DNA from 4 places in the Arthrobacter sp. BC5 genome. Region 1 is predicted to be linked to each of the others. Evidence: riboswitches for the same ligand, from Rfam matches in the RefSeq annotation. Region 1 holds a riboswitch; each other region holds the start of a gene.
What was found. Region 1 has a riboswitch for cyclic di-AMP ahead of AC1MFI_RS17925 (LysM peptidoglycan-binding domain-containing protein). Riboswitches for the same ligand answer to the same signal wherever they lie in the genome.

Region 1 (3,655 bases):
ACACCGGCTACGACGCAAACATCACCCGAGCTGTCCTGCTGGCCTGCGAAGTCGCCTGCAAGGCGTGCGCCGATGAATGTGAGCAGCACGCGCAGATGCACGAACACTGCAGGATCTGCGCCGAAGCATGCCGCCGCTGCGAGACGGCCTGCCGCGAACTCGCCGCTACCCTCAGCTGAACTCGGTCACCGGCGGCTGCCCCGCACTAAGGCCCCCAGGAGCAGCCGCCAAGAAGCCGTCGTCGGAAAACCCTCACCCCCCTCACGCCCGGCGCTCATTCTCGGCGCTCGTGTTCAGCGTCCGTGTTCAGCGCTCGGCGAGGAGGCCCGGGTTTAGCGCAGCAGCCTGCTGATCGCCTGAGTTGCTTCCTTGACCTTGGCGTCGATGACGTCGGAGGATCCGCTCGTCGCGGCTTCGTGAGCTGCGTCGACGACACAGTGCTGGAGGTGGTTCTCGAGCAATCCGAGGCTGACAGCGTGCATGGCGCTGTTGACCGCGGCGACCTGCGTGAGGATATCGATGCAGTACTTGTCCTCGTCGACCATGCGGGCGATACCGCGCACTTGACCTTCAATGCGCTTCAGGCGTCGTAGGTACGCATCCTTGTCCGCTGCGTATCCATGAACTGTGTGCCCTATCGCCTTTTGGTTCTGGCCCGCGTCGGGTCCTGTGGCCTCACCGGCTGCTGCGGAGACCGCTGCGTGAGATGTTGCAATGCTGGCATGCGTTCCGGTTCCGGAGCTCACGGTCATTCCCTTTCACCACCAATCGATGCAATCCGGTTGTACCGGCCCGAGATCGTTGGTGCCTTCCCCTGCTGCGCCCATCGCGCAGCAGCTTCCAGTATCGCTGGTCGCTAGGCCCCCTGTCCTTATATCGGCCGCGCTTTGTTGACCTCGGTAACCATCAGGTATTCGGTTTACGGCGTGTTGTGGAGACACGCCGCACTCCGTTACCTGAACGTGACTTTGATACCACCCTGGGGTATTCTCGTCGAATGTTCCCGGCACCCCGCCGAGACCATACTCCCGCGCAGAATGCCGAGCCCTGCCGCTGCATCCGGGAACCGTTCGCACCACCCAGTAGGCAGGGACGGGGGAACCACGTTTCCACCGGGCCACCGCATGTATCTGTGCGATGACCCTCGGGGTTAAGTCGATCCGACAACCTAGGCACGACCTGTACGTTGCGTCCGCGACTGCAGGAATGCACAGGATTGAACGACGGCCGGGTGCACTCCCATCCGAACCCGACAGCTCACCCCGCAGGCATGGGAGAGGCAATCACCATGTCACGTACGTCCATTCCGGCGCGCCACCGCGCCGTCGTCACCCACTCCATCGCCCTCGAAGGCCTGTCGCACTCCGCGAAGACCGGTGCAGTAGCACTGGGTAAGCCGGCCATCATCGCAGCAGCAACCGGCGGCCTCGTCTTCGCCGTCGGCGCCCCCGCACAGGCCGGCACCTACACCCAGGAAGCCACCACGGGCACCGTAGCCCAGGCCCCCGTCGCTCCCGCAGTTGTTGCAGCTCCTGCCGCTGCAGCCGGAATCCACACCGTCGTCGCCGGCGACACCCTCGGTGCCATCGCTGCCAAGCACGGCCTGAACCTCAACACGCTCCTGGCCCAGAACGGCCTGTCCTACGCATCGGTCATCTACCCCGGACAGCAGATCAACCTCACCGGAAGCGCCAGCGCTGCCGTCAGCCCCGCAGCTGTCCCCGCAGCAGCACCTGCCAGCCAGGTCTTCTACGCAGCGCCCGCCCCCGCAGCTGCCGCCGCGGCACCCGCAGCCACACCGGCCGGCATCCAGCTGACCTCGGCCACCATCGCCCCGATCGCCCCGGCAGCCCCCGCGGCTCCTGCGGTCCCCGCCAGCGGCGTCGGCGCAGCCCTTGTTGCCTCGGCCTACGGCCAGCTCGGCTCCATTCAGGACTGCACGATCCTCGTCGAGCGGGCCCTGCGCTCGATCGGCAAGAACGTCGGAGACCTCGGCCCCACGCAGTTCTACCAGTACGGCACGGTCGTCTCGACCCCCGCCCCCGGTGACTTGGTCATCCGCCCCGGCCACATCGCGATCTACGTCGGCAACGGTGAGGTCATCAGCAGCGGCATGAATGGTGCGAACCTCACGATCAAGCACCCCCTGTCGGACCTCGCCGGTTCGTCCTTCGTGCGGGTCAACGGCTAACACTAGATTCAGCGGACGCGCAGTAGTGTCCGTAAGCTGAACAAGAGTGGCAGGTGCCCTGGACGGGGGTGCCTGCCACTCTCTGCTTTGACGCTTCAACCCCTGTCAGCACCCCGATCAGTGGTTTCCCAGTGATCCGTGCAGCAGCGCATTCACGGCGACGCTTTTCAGCAGGCGGGGCCGCCTCTGCGGATTGCGCTGATACTCCTGTATGCATTGCGTGTTAGCGCCCAACCTGTGCAGTAGGTCGTACGTGTGCCCGGGATCTGTTGGACCGCTTGGTGATGCTGACGATATTTAGACCTCAGGTGCCGTGCACCCGGGCTGGCCGGTCCGCCGAGGGAAAGTGAAGTCAGATCCAGCTGTGTCGTTGGCGGTGCTCTTGGTTAGGCTGATTAGCTTTTGGTCTAGGCGCTCTTATGCCGCCTAGCCGCAGTGGTCATCTGGGGGACCCGTCAACCTACGTCATAACCGAGGAACCAGCATGTACAACTCGCCCGACCTGCCAGCCAGTCCCGTTGATACTGGGCACGGTACTGATCCTGAGGGGTCGAGGGTGCAGAAAGCCCCAAGCCCGCGGGTACTGATCGTGGCGACGGGCCGTGATCGGGGTGCCCTCGCTGCGGCTCGGGCGTTCAAGGCTGGCGGCTGGTACGTCGGTATTGGTACCCCAGAAGGTGGCGGCGTTTTGGGGTCCTCGCGGGCAAGCGACGTTGCCTACCGGGTGCCGAGGCCACGTGAGGATGGGATGCCCTTCGTGGACGGGGTGCGCCGCGCCGCCACCGACGGCGGGTTCGACATTGTCTTCGGGGGAGGCGACGACTGGATGGCCGCGCTGGCGGCCTATAGGACGCAGATCCCATTGCCGGTCGCGCACCCAGACTATGACGTCGTCGAGACGGTGTTGGACAAGGTCCGCCTCGCTCAGTACGCCGAAAAAGCAGGGTTGGCCTCCCCACATACGGAACTGGCCACAGATCAGGCTCTGGCGGTGTGGTCTGGACCTGTGGTCATCAAGTGCAAGGAGCATTGGGCGCCCAACCAGACGCACCCGCTGCGGATCGAGGCGAAACTCTTTGCGAACGCGTCCGCCGCGCGCGGGCAGGTCGAGCGGATTCGCAGCGTAGGGGCGGAACCCATCCTGCAGAAGCCTGTTGCCGGGAATCTCGGGGCGCTCATCGGGGTCTTCCACCGCGGCCGGCTGTATGGGCGCACCCAGCAGGTGTCACCGCGACTGTGGCCCACTCCGAACGGAGCATCAGCCCGCGCCTACACCGTGCCCGTGGACGAAGCGTTGGTAGAAAAAGTCGAAGCGATGCTCCTGAACCTGGGGTGGCACGGATTGGTGGAACTGCAGTTCCTCACCGGCGATGACGGGGTCCCGTACCTGATCGACTTCAACGGACGCTTTTTCGGATCACTCGCCCTGGCAGAGTCCGCCCGCCCAGGACTCGTCGCTGCTTG
Region 2 (3,655 bases), on a different replicon from region 1:
TCGCCGACACCATGGAGGCAGTCATCGGTGCGGCCTACCTCAGCCATGGCATCGAGACCGCGCGCGCGATGGTCATGCGGCTCATCGGACCATTGCTGCGGGATTCCGCCGTGCTCGGCGAGGGCACCGACTGGAAGACCCGCATCCAGGAGACAGCGGCCGCACGGCGCCTCGGACTCATCGACTACCAGGTGGAGGGGACGGGGCCCGACCACGCCCGCACCTTCACGGCGCGCCTGCTGATCGGCGGTGTGGCGTACGGCTCCGGATACGGGAATTCGAAGAAGGAAGCCGAGCAGGCGGCCGCGGCCGAGTCCTGGAAGCTCCTGGTGTCCGGTGCCGGTGCATCGCCGGACGGCGATGCGGCGGACGCCCGGCCCGCCGTCGGGCCCTGAATGCCTGAACTGCCCGAGGTCGAGGTGGTGCGCCGCGGCCTTGCGCGCTGGGTGAGCGGGCGGGTCATCGAGACCGTCGAGGTCCTGGACGCCCGGTCGCTCCGACGTCATGTCGCCGGAGTGGAGGACTTCGAGGGGAACGTGACGGGTGCCCGCGTGAGGGACGTCGTACGCCGCGGGAAGTTCCTCTGGATGACCCTCGAGGACCACGCGGGCGCGGCAGCGCGCCCCCGCGTGGCACTCATGGCCCACCTCGGCATGAGCGGGCAGCTGCTGATCGAAGAGCCTGGTGCGCCGCAGGAGAAGCACCTCAAGGTACGCCTCCGGCTCTCCCGCGCTCTCGACGAGGACGGCGCGGACCTTCCGGCCGATCTGCGGTTCGTGGACCAGCGCATCTTCGGCGGCATGTTCGTCGCCGACCTGGAGCCGACGGAGGACGGCGGGCCGGGCGGGCTCGGAGCCGGCGGCCTTCCCCTGGTGCCCCATCAGGCCGCGCACATCGCGCGCGATCCCCTCGATCCGGCGTTCTCCGCGGAGTCCTTCCACCGACGCCTCCGGGAACGGAGGACCGGGCTCAAACGTGCCCTGCTCGATCAGGGCCTCATCTCGGGTATCGGCAACATCTATGCCGACGAGGCGTTATGGGCGGCCAGGTTCCACTACGCCCGTCCCACCGACACCATGAGGCGTCCCGATACCGAGCGCATCCTCGAGGCGGCCACCACCGTCATGACCCGCGCCCTGGCGGCCGGCGGAACGAGCTTCGATGCGCTGTACGTGAACGTGAACGGGGCGTCCGGCTACTTCGCCCGCGACCTCGAAGCCTACGGCCGCGCAGGCCAGGCCTGCCGTCGGTGCGCTGCGGAGGGCCGGCACACCCTGCTGCGCCGGGAGTCCTTCATGAACAGGTCGTCCTACCTGTGTCCTTTCTGCCAACCGAAGCCGCGCAACGCACGCCTGTAGTCGAGCGTGCCGGATGCCGGATGCCGGGTGAGATCAAGTCTCGTGATCCAAACGTGACAAGAGCAGGCCCAGCGCGTACCGTTGATCCCGCGCCCGTCCACAACGGAGGGGCGCCCTTCCTCACTCTGCCTAACCCTGTCGATGAGGACGGACCGTTCGCACAAGACATTCGACAGGGGCGGGGGAACCGATAGCGGACTCGGTCACGAGTCCTAGGGGTAAAGACACGCGTGGACCAGCTTTGGGGCGGTGATCCACGAACAGCGCGTCCGGATGTCCCATCCGAACCCGACAGCTAACTTCGTAGGCATTGGGAAAGGCATCATCATGTCCAGAAAGAGCCATGTCGCGCGCCACCGGGCCGTCCCCGCGCGCATCAACCCCCTCGTCACCGCATCCCGTGCAGTCACCGCGACTGCCTCGGTTGCCGGCAAGCCCGCAGCCGTCGTGGTTGCCGCATCCGGCATCATGATGGGCGCAGCACTTCCGGCCAGCGCCGCTGGTGAGATCGTCCCCGTCGAGACGGTCAGCCAGCAGGCCGCAGCAGTGAGCACCGCTTCAGCCGGTTCCTACACGGTCCAGGCCGGCGACACCCTCGGCAGCATCGCAGCGGCTCACGGCGTGAGCCTCGACGGCCTGTTCACGGCCAACGGCCTCGGCTACAGCTCGATCATCTACCCCGGCCAGTCGCTCTCGCTCAGCGGTTCGGCTGCATCCCCGCAGTACTCGGTGCAGTCCGCTTCCGTGGTAGCCGCACCGCAGGCTGCTCCCGCTGCTCCTGCTCCTGCTGCGCCGTACAGCTTCCAGTCGGCATCGGTCGCTCCGGCGGCTGGTGGCATCGTCGGAACGGCCCTGCAGGGCAAGGGGTCCGGCTACGTCTACGGCGGCACCGCCTACGGCGCCTGGGACTGCTCGGGCTTCGTCCAGTGGGCCTACGCCCAGAACGGCATCAGCCTCCCGCGCACCACCTGGGCGCAGTTCGCAGCCCTGCGTCCCACCGGCAACCCCCAGCCGGGCGACCTGGTGAGCCAGAACGGCGGCAGCCACGTCGGTATCTACCTCGGCAACGGCCAGATGATCAGTGCTCTCAACCCCTCGCAGGGTACGCAGGTGCACTCCGTCAACGTCATGTCGGTGGACGGCTACTACACCCGCTAGCGTGTCGTCGGTCCGCCGATGACGCACCAGTGACACAGAAGGGCGGGATGCATGCATCCCGTCCTTCGTCATGTCCCGGTGGGGTCGCCGGCTCAGCGGTAGGAGGCGGCCAGCCGCTCGAAGCCGTCGTCGAGAGCGACCGACGGTTCCCACTGCAGGACCTCCCGGGTGCGCCGCTGGTCGAACCAGTGCGCCGTCGACAGCTGCTCGGCGAGGAAGCGGGTCATGGGTGGTTCGTCCGGCCGCCGAAGCGCGCTCCAGGCGCGCTCGATCACCGCGCCCGCACCGCGCGCGATGGTTCCGGGTACGGACCATGCGGGCGGCCGCACGCCTCCGGCACGGCAGATCCCCTCGAGCAGCTCTGCGATGGGGCGCGGCTCGCCGTTGGTCACGACGAACGCCTGGCCCCGGGCGGCCTCGATCCGGCAGAGGCAGGCGACGATGGCCGACGCGGCGTTGTCGACGTACGTGGTGTCGATCAGGGCGGTCCCTCCGTCGAGGAGGGGCAACCGGCCGTGGCGGGCCCGGTCGATGACGCGTTCCACGAGCTGCGTGTCGCCCGGACCCCAGACGATGTGTGGCCGTACCGCCGCGACGCGGAAGGCCGGGGTGGAACGGGCGAGGGCCAGCAGTTCGGCCGCTGCCTTGGTGCGCGCATAGTGGCCCCGGGCGTGGTCTGGATCGGCCGGACCGGCCGCGGCACCGACCAGCGACGTCCCCTGGTGTGCGACCGATGGCGAGGAGACGTGGACGACGTCGGTGACCCCTGCCTCCGCGGCGGCGTCGAGGAGGTACCGGGTGCCGTCGATGTTCGTGCGGACGAACTCGTCGGTGGCGCCCGTGAAGGACACCTTCGCGGCCAGGTGGATCACGGCGTCGCAGCCCTCCACCGCCGCGGCGACGGCCGTCCTGTCCGTGATCGATCCGAGGACGTCCTGGGCGCCCTCGACGCGGGAGGGGCGGCGCTGGAAGCACCGCACCTCGTGGCCGTCGTCGAGGAGGTGCTCCGCGACGGCGCGTCCGAGCATGCCGCTCGCTCCGGTCACGAGGACCGTCACAGGGATCCCGCCCGTCCGCCGGAGAGGAACCGGCCGCTCCACTCGGAGATCCGCGCGCGGTCGATCTTCGCATTGTGGCGG
Region 3 (3,655 bases), on a different replicon from region 1:
CGGACGCCGGATCGGGCGGCCGTCGCGCCGCGCTCATCATCAATCCCATCAAGGCCACCACCTCCGATGTGGAGGGCGCCGTCCGTCGCATCTCCGCCGAGGACGGCTGGGAGGATCCCCTCGTCATCGAGACCACGGCGGACGATCCGGGTCACGGCCAGGCGCGCCAGGCGCTCGACGCCGGGGTGGACCTCGTCATCGCTGCCGGCGGGGACGGCACGGTCCGCTGCGTCGCCGAGGAGCTCGCCGGGACCGGCACCATGATGGCGCTCGTGCCGCTCGGCACGGGGAACCTCCTGGCCCGCAACCTCGATATCGCCGTCGACGACCCGGATGCCGCCGTCGAAGCCGCCTTCCGCGGGACCGAACGCACCATCGACGTCGTGCATGTGACCGTGGACCGGGCGCAGGACGCCCACGTCTTCCTCGTCATGGCCGGCATCGGCTACGACGCCGCCATCATGTCCGACACGCGTGACGAGCTGAAGGACAAGGTGGGCTGGCTCGCCTATGTGGACGCCGGGATCAGGAACCTCCCCGGCAGGCCGGCGCGCACCACCATCTCCATCGACGGCGGCAGGCCCTTCGAGCGCCGTCTCCGCAGCGTGATGGGCGGAAACTGCGGGAAGATCATGGGCGGCCTCGAGATCTTCCCCGGCGCGAAGATCGACGACGGCCTGATGGACCTCATGACCGTCGCCCCGAAGGGCAAGCTCGGCTGGCTCGCCGTTGCCGGCAAGCTGTTCGCGCGCGGCAGGGGCAAGGACCCCTCCCTCGAGTACTTCCAGTGCCGCACGGCAGAGGTCACCCTGCGCGAGCCGCTCGAGGTGCAGCTCGACGGCGACCCGCTCGGCAAGGCGACGCACATGGCCTTCGAGATGAAGCCCGACTCGCTCCGCCTCCGGATGCCGCTGGGCTACAAGGACCCCGCCGTCGTCAGCGAGCCCCTGCCCTAGCGGAAGGAGGCGGCACCTCCCGGCCCGGGACGTGCTCCCCGCCGGGTACTCACAGCCAGGGCTGCGGATCCACCTTCTCGTCATCGACCAGGACCTCGAAGTGCAGGTGGCAGCCGGTGGAGTTGCCCGTGCTGCCGACCGCGCCGATGACGTCGCCGCGCTGCACCGTGGCCCCGACCACGACCCCGAGAGCGCTCATGTGGTTGTAGGTGGTCTTCAGGCCGTCGCCGTGGTCGATCACGATGCGCTGGCCTCCGCCGTACGCGTGCCAGCCGGAGTCCACGACGGTCCCCGCGTCGGCCGCCCTGACCGGCGTGCCGCACGCGCTGGCGTAATCCTGACCCGTGTGGAGTTCGGACGCGGAGCCGCCCAGGGGGTTGACGCGGTACCCGAAGGTCGAGGCGACCACCGGGTTGTCCACAGGAGCACCGAAGGCCTTGCGCTCCTTCGCAGCGGGTGTCAGCGAGGCCGAGAGCGCCCGCGCATCGGCGATGCTCGGCGCGATCCCCTCAGCGGCCGGACCTGCGCTCTCGAGGGCGAAGATGACCGTGGCCTCCGCCGGCGCGGTGACGGCCGGAGCGATCCCGGAGGCGAGGGCGACGCCGTCGGCGGGCGTGGTGGCGGCCGACGGCGCGACGGCCCCCATGAGGAGGCCCGCCGAGGCGAGCACGATACCGGCGGTGGCTGCGTTGTCACGCAGCCGGGCCAGCGGCGTCGGCCCGGCTGCTGCCAGGAGGAGCGTCGAGGAGCGGACCGCTGCGCGCCGTGCGGACCGGGCCTGTGGGCGCCCGCGCAGATCCGACGCGCGAGCGCTCCGCCGGGTGGGGAGGTCGGGTACCGGGGCGGCCGGCGTGGGCGCGGCGACCTCGGGCATCGGTGCACCGGCGGCCGCCTGGCGCTCGACCCTCTCCCTCTCGCGCAGTTCACGGCGGGTCGGGTCCGGCGCGGTGCCGAGCCCGCCCGGTACTGCAGGAACGGGCACGCCGGGAGCAGGAACCACGGAGGGAGGGGCGGGCAGAACGGGCGCCGGCAGGACGGCGATCGGCGCAGGTACCCGGAAGGCGGACCCGTGCTCCGCAGGTGCACCGGGAGCGGCCGCGGATGCCGTAGCTGCAGTCGCAGGAACGGCAGGACCCGCCGGGCCGGAGGAATGCGCCTGGGCGCGGAGCGAGCGACGGCTCGGAAGCGGGGCGTGGGCAGAGCGGCGGGGGGTCGGCTGGTGGTGCGCGCGCTCGTCGGACGCGCGACGGCGCCCGGACAGGACCGTCTGGGTCAACTGCATACCTCTCTCAGGACGCCCACGGAGTTAGCTGTCGGATTTGAGCAAGAGTTGACTCGGCCCCCTCGGCGCGGGCTCGGACGGCGGCAGGACCGCACCCGAGGCGCGCCGTGCTGAGGGCTTCACCCCAAGACGGCACGAGCCGCCGGAATGTGGATCCTCCACCCCTGCCACAGGTTGTTCAGGCGGTCCGCTGGCAGGGTTAGGCGTGCGGACCTGGATCACATGGACCAGCTTTGACTGGTCAAACATTAGGCGAGGACACGCGTAGTTACAATTCCGTTATCCAGCCTGTGGATGATCCGTGCGATACTGCGTTCCGGCATCGGAATCCTGCGGAAAGACGCGGGAGAACCTGAGTTTCGGCCGCCGTCGGTGCTTCAGGAAAGCTCTGCGCGCCCCTTGCGCCAATAGCCCATGAAGGCAACCTGTTTCCTGTCCACCCCTACGTCCCGTACGAGGTAGCGACGCAGTCCACGCACCACGGCTGCCTCGCCCGCGATCCACGCATAGAAGGGCTGGCTGCCCGGGAGGCGCCCGGGATTGACCGTCGATCTCACGATCGCCGCCTCGAGCCGCTGCGGTGTCTCCCAGAGGATGGTCCTGTCGATGTCCACGTCCTCGGGCTCGCGTCCCCCCGCAACCGGCTCCGGACCCGAGAGCGACACCCAGCCCGGAACCCGGACGGCGTCGCGGACCGCCGACTCGAGGAGTTCGCCGTGGCCCCGCCGCCCGCGCACGAGCCAGGTGATGGCGACGGACGACCGCGTCCGGATGTCCTGGATGTCCTGCCCGTCCGGCACCTCGAGGAACGCATGACCGCTGATGTCCCCTGGCAGCGCCTCGAGAATCGCGCTGATGGCCGGCACCGCCGTCTCGTCGCCCGCGAGGAGCACGTGCTGCGCGAGTCCCGGGCTCCATTCGATCCCGCCGTAGGCGCCCGCCGTCGCGCACTGGGCCGCCGAGGAGTTGGGGCCGATCACGCAGACACGGTCACCGGGCCGGGCCGCTGCCGCCCATTCCGACGCGGGCCCACCGCGCCCGTCGGCGTCGAGGTGCATGACGAAGTCGACGTCGATCTCCGGCTGCGCGCCCCCGCAGCGGGACTCGCGGACGGTGTAGGTGCGCATGCAGCCTCGCTCCTCCGCCTCGAGGCCGAGCCACAGCTGGTACCAGTTCGCCGAATCACCGCGCTTCATCATCCCTGCGATGTCGGGGCACTCGCGCCCCGCCGCGGGAATGACGATCTTGATCCGGAGATCGAGGGTCTCCCCTGCCACGCCGAACGCCGCCAGGCAGGTCCCGCCGAAGGTGATGCGGCGGAACGTGGGGCTGAGGTCCTGCACCGCCGTGACGACGACGTCGAACGCCAGCACCATGGGCTCGGTGTCCGCCGTGGTGCGCCGCGAATTCCGCTGGC
Region 4 (3,655 bases), on a different replicon from region 1:
GTGACGATCACGTTCGAGCGGTCCTCGGCCCGGGTCACGTACGGCCGTGCGATGGGGGAGGCCTCCGCCCACGAGTACAGCCGTCCGGCGGAGTCGGCCGTGCGTGCCGCGGCGAAGGGAAGCCCGCCCTGGGCGTTGAGCCACTGCACCTGCGCATCGAGCGTCACGAGGGTGGACAGCGACGGCGTGTTGTAAGTCTGGTTCAGACGTGAGTTGTCGATCGCCGTCTGCAGGTCGAGGAAGTCGGGGATCCAGCGCTCACCGGCGGCGATCCGTCCCGCGCGTTCGAGCGCTGCGGGGGAGAAGAGCCCGAGCCACAGCCCGCCGTCGGAGGCGAAGTTCTTCTGCGGCGCGAAGTAGTAGACGTCGGCCTGCGACACGTCCACATCGAGGCCGCCCGCGGCGGACGTCGCATCCACGAGGACCAGCGTGCCGTCGTCCGCACCCTCGATCCTGCGGACGGGAGCCGCGACGCCGGTCGAGGTCTCGTTCTGCGGCCAGGCGTACGTATCCACCCCGGCTTCGGCGACGGCCGACGGGCGCGAGCCGGGCTCGGACGTGATGATGCTGGAGGCCTCGAGGAACGGCGCCCTGTCGGTGGCGGAGGCGAACTTGGAGCCGAATTCGCCGAACGAGAGGTGCTGCGCCTTCCGTTCCACGAGTCCGAACGTCGCGACGTCCCAGAATGCCGTCGAGCCGCCTACGCCGAGCACCACCTCATAGCCGGCGGGTGCTCCGAAGAAGGTGGCGAGCCCTTCCCGTACACGGCCCACCAGGCTGCGCACGGGGGCCTGCCGGTGGGAGGTCCCGAGCAGGGTCCGGCCGGCCGACACGAGGGCGTCGATCTGCCCGCTCCGGACCTTGGAGGGGCCTGCGCCGAACCGGCCGTCCGCAGGCAGCAGGTGTTCGGGGATGCGGGGCGTTTCGGTCATGGCTGCTCCAGCTGTCTCGGCGTCGGGTCTCGCCCTCATTCTGCCCCAGCTCGAGCGGTGCCTCCATTTGTGAACGCTGCCCCGGACGACGCCCGGACCGCCACCGCCGTGCTCCCGCCGGGATTGCCGGGCCTGTTGCGCCATGCGTTAACCTTGGGAAGCGTGGGGCGGAACAGGCCGTGGCGGCTGTGGCCCCCCTCGCCGGCGTGAGGCATTCCAGCCGGGCACCCGCACCGCACCAAGGAGCTGAACCGCATGACGGATCTCATCGACACCACCGAGATGTACCTGCGGACCATCCTTGAGCTCGAGGAAGAGAACATCGTGGCGCTCCGTGCGCGCATCGCCGAGAGGCTGCGCCACTCCGGGCCCACCGTGTCCCAGACCATCGGTCGCATGGAGCGTGACGGACTCGTGGTGGTCTCCGGCGACAGGCACCTGGAACTGACCGAGGTGGGCCGCCGGCGTGCTACCGAGGTCATGAGGAAGCACCGCCTCGCCGAGCGGCTGCTGAGCGACGTCATCGGGCTCGACTGGGCGTACGTACACGACGAGGCCTGCCGCTGGGAGCACGTCATGAGCGAGCGCGTCGAGCGCAGGCTCTACGAACTGCTCGGGAAGCCCTCCGAATCCCCCTACGGCAACCCCATCCCCGGCCTCGAGGCGATCGGCGGCGTCCAGTCGGAGCTGTTCACGGACGGCGTGGTGACCCTGCTCTCCGCGATGGGCACCTACTCACCCGAGAAGCAGGTCACGCTGGTCCGCCTGGCCGAGCCGATCCAGGTGGATCCGGAACTCCTCACGCAGCTCGACGAGGGCGGCCTGCGCCCCGGCGCGCACCTCAACCTGGAGTCCGTGGGCGGTTACGTCTCCGTGCGCGTCCCCGGCGTCGAGGGTGCACTCGAACTGCCGCCCGAAGTCGCGTCGCACGTGTTCGTCTCCGTCGCGGCCTGAACGGCCAGGCAGGGTACACGGAGCACCGTCGTCACCAAGAACACACCGTTTCGTGACCGGAATGTGACATAACGCGAATTCTGCTGTAGCCTTCATCTCGTGCCAAATTCGCTCTAGATCCGGCACCCTCTTGCAAATCGCCTAGCTCTGCCATTGCCAGAGGTCCGTCCGCACCATCGCATGGCAGAGGCGGGGGAACCAATTTTCGGGTTTCGTAACTGAAATCCTTGGGGTTAAGTCGCTGTTCACGCAGCGGCCGGGTGACTCCCATCCGAATCCGACAGCTCACCTCGCAGGCGTTGGGAGAGGCAATCCAACGTGTCCAACAGCTTTTCGGGCCGCCACCGCGCGCCCCAGACCGTGAGCCCGCTGACGGCTCTTTCCGCCGCAGTAGCGTCCAACGCCGGATCGGTCGGCCGCCAGGCAGCCGTCATCGTCGCCGCATCGGGCCTGGTGCTCACCGCGGGCCTGCCGGCCCAGGGAGCCACCACCGCAGAGCGCGAGGTCCAGTCCTCCGCAGCACTGGCCGTGAGCCGGGTCGTCTCGGCCGAGGTCACGGTCCCCGCCACCGCCGAGGTCTCCTTCGACCGCGTGGCCGTCGAGGTCACTCCCGCTCCGGAGCCCGTCGTCGAGGCGCCGGCCCCCGTCGTCCAGGCCGCCCCCGCTCCAGCCGCCGTGCAGGTCGCCGCGCCTGTCGCTCCCGCAGTGGCTGTTGCTCCCGCCGTGGCTCCCGCTCCCGCAGCGGCCGCCGTGCCTGCAGCGCCGGTTGCCAGGCCCGCCGCGCCCGTCGCTGCCGCACCGGCGGCTCCTGCCGCCGCCCCCGTGGTGCAGCAGGCTCCCGCGCCCGTCCAGTCCTCCGGCGTCGCTGCCGGGCTGGTCGGCTCGGCCTACGCCCAGATCGGCGTCGCCCAGGACTGCACCGCCATGGTCGAGAAGGCCCTGCGCTCGGTCGGCAAGTCCGTCGGCGACCTCGCTCCCGGCCAGTTCTACCAGTTCGGCGATGTCGTCGGCAGCCCCGCTCCGGGCGACCTCGTGATCACCGGCGGCCACGTCGCGATCTACGTCGGCAACGGCCAGGTCATCAGCGGTGGCCTGAACGGTATGAACACCGGCCTCCACAACCTGTCAGACCTCCCCGGCGCCAGCTTCGTCCGCGTCCGCTAGAAACCACACACGGAGAAACCCCCCATGTCTTCACGCGCCACACTTGCACGCCACCGGGGAGAAGCGCAGAACGCTGCGAGCTTCTCGGCCCTCGCCAAGGCCGTCACCACCAACGCAGGCGGGATGGGCCGCCAGGCCGCCGTCATCGCCGCGGCTTCGGGCCTCGTCCTGACCAGCGGCGTCGCGGCCAATGCCGCAGACCTGCAGCCCCAGCGCGACGTCGCCGCCTCCAACGTCACCGTGACCTCGGACCGTGCGGTTGTCGTCGCGTCCACCGGCACGGCGGTGTCCTTCAACATGACGCCGGTGAAGGTCAACGCCAAGCCGGTCGTCGCCGAGAAGGCCCCGGTCGTGGAGGCTCCGGTCGTGGAGGCCCCGGTCGTCCAGGCTCCCGCCCCCGCCGCTCCCGCCCCCGCTGCTCCCGCACCTGCTGCAGCTCCCGTCGCTGCCCCTGCGCCTGTCGCAGCCCCCGTCGCAGCGGCCGCTGTTGCCGCTCCGGCACCTGCCCGCGCCGTGACTCCGGCACCCGCACCGGTGCCTGCCCCGGCTCCGGCCCCCGCACCGGCTGCTGCGCCCGCGGTCTCGTCCGGCGTCGCCGCCACGAT

Region 2: it holds a riboswitch for cyclic di-AMP, as region 1 does, so the genes downstream of both, AC1MFI_RS11845 (C40 family peptidase) here and AC1MFI_RS17925 (LysM peptidoglycan-binding domain-containing protein) in region 1, are expected to answer to the same signal.
Region 3: it holds a riboswitch for cyclic di-AMP, as region 1 does, so the genes downstream of both, AC1MFI_RS07000 (M23 family metallopeptidase) here and AC1MFI_RS17925 (LysM peptidoglycan-binding domain-containing protein) in region 1, are expected to answer to the same signal.
Region 4: it holds a riboswitch for cyclic di-AMP, as region 1 does, so the genes downstream of both, AC1MFI_RS02645 (NlpC/P60 family protein) here and AC1MFI_RS17925 (LysM peptidoglycan-binding domain-containing protein) in region 1, are expected to answer to the same signal.

Annotation. Positions count from the first base shown of each region.
Region 1 covers NZ_JBWXPX010000002.1:75,788-79,442, reverse strand. Annotated here, with positions in the region: gene AC1MFI_RS17935 (four-helix bundle copper-binding protein) at 1-179, shown strand, start outside; gene AC1MFI_RS17930 (metal-sensitive transcriptional regulator) at 333-752, opposite strand; cyclic di-AMP (ydaO/yuaA leader) riboswitch at 1,062-1,286, shown strand; gene AC1MFI_RS17925 (LysM peptidoglycan-binding domain-containing protein) at 1,289-2,191, shown strand; gene AC1MFI_RS17920 (ATP-grasp domain-containing protein) at 2,940-3,655, shown strand, end outside.
Region 2 covers NZ_CM155273.1:2,548,540-2,552,194, forward strand. Annotated here, with positions in the region: gene rnc (ribonuclease III) at 1-395, shown strand, start outside; gene mutM (bifunctional DNA-formamidopyrimidine glycosylase/DNA-(apurinic or apyrimidinic site) lyase) at 396-1,358, shown strand; cyclic di-AMP (ydaO/yuaA leader) riboswitch at 1,499-1,683, shown strand; gene AC1MFI_RS11845 (C40 family peptidase) at 1,686-2,516, shown strand; gene AC1MFI_RS11850 (NAD-dependent epimerase/dehydratase family protein) at 2,609-3,574, opposite strand; gene AC1MFI_RS11855 (alpha/beta fold hydrolase) at 3,571-3,655, opposite strand, start outside.
Region 3 covers NZ_CM155273.1:1,515,657-1,519,311, reverse strand. Annotated here, with positions in the region: gene AC1MFI_RS07005 (diacylglycerol/lipid kinase family protein) at 1-956, shown strand, start outside; gene AC1MFI_RS07000 (M23 family metallopeptidase) at 1,006-2,232, opposite strand; cyclic di-AMP (ydaO/yuaA leader) riboswitch at 2,236-2,454, opposite strand; gene AC1MFI_RS06995 (siderophore-interacting protein) at 2,616-3,655, opposite strand, start outside.
Region 4 covers NZ_CM155273.1:611,846-615,500, reverse strand. Annotated here, with positions in the region: gene serC (phosphoserine transaminase) at 1-932, opposite strand, end outside; gene AC1MFI_RS02650 (iron-dependent transcriptional repressor DtxR) at 1,188-1,886, shown strand; cyclic di-AMP (ydaO/yuaA leader) riboswitch at 2,015-2,199, shown strand; gene AC1MFI_RS02645 (NlpC/P60 family protein) at 2,205-3,050, shown strand; gene AC1MFI_RS02640 (NlpC/P60 family protein) at 3,075-3,655, shown strand, end outside.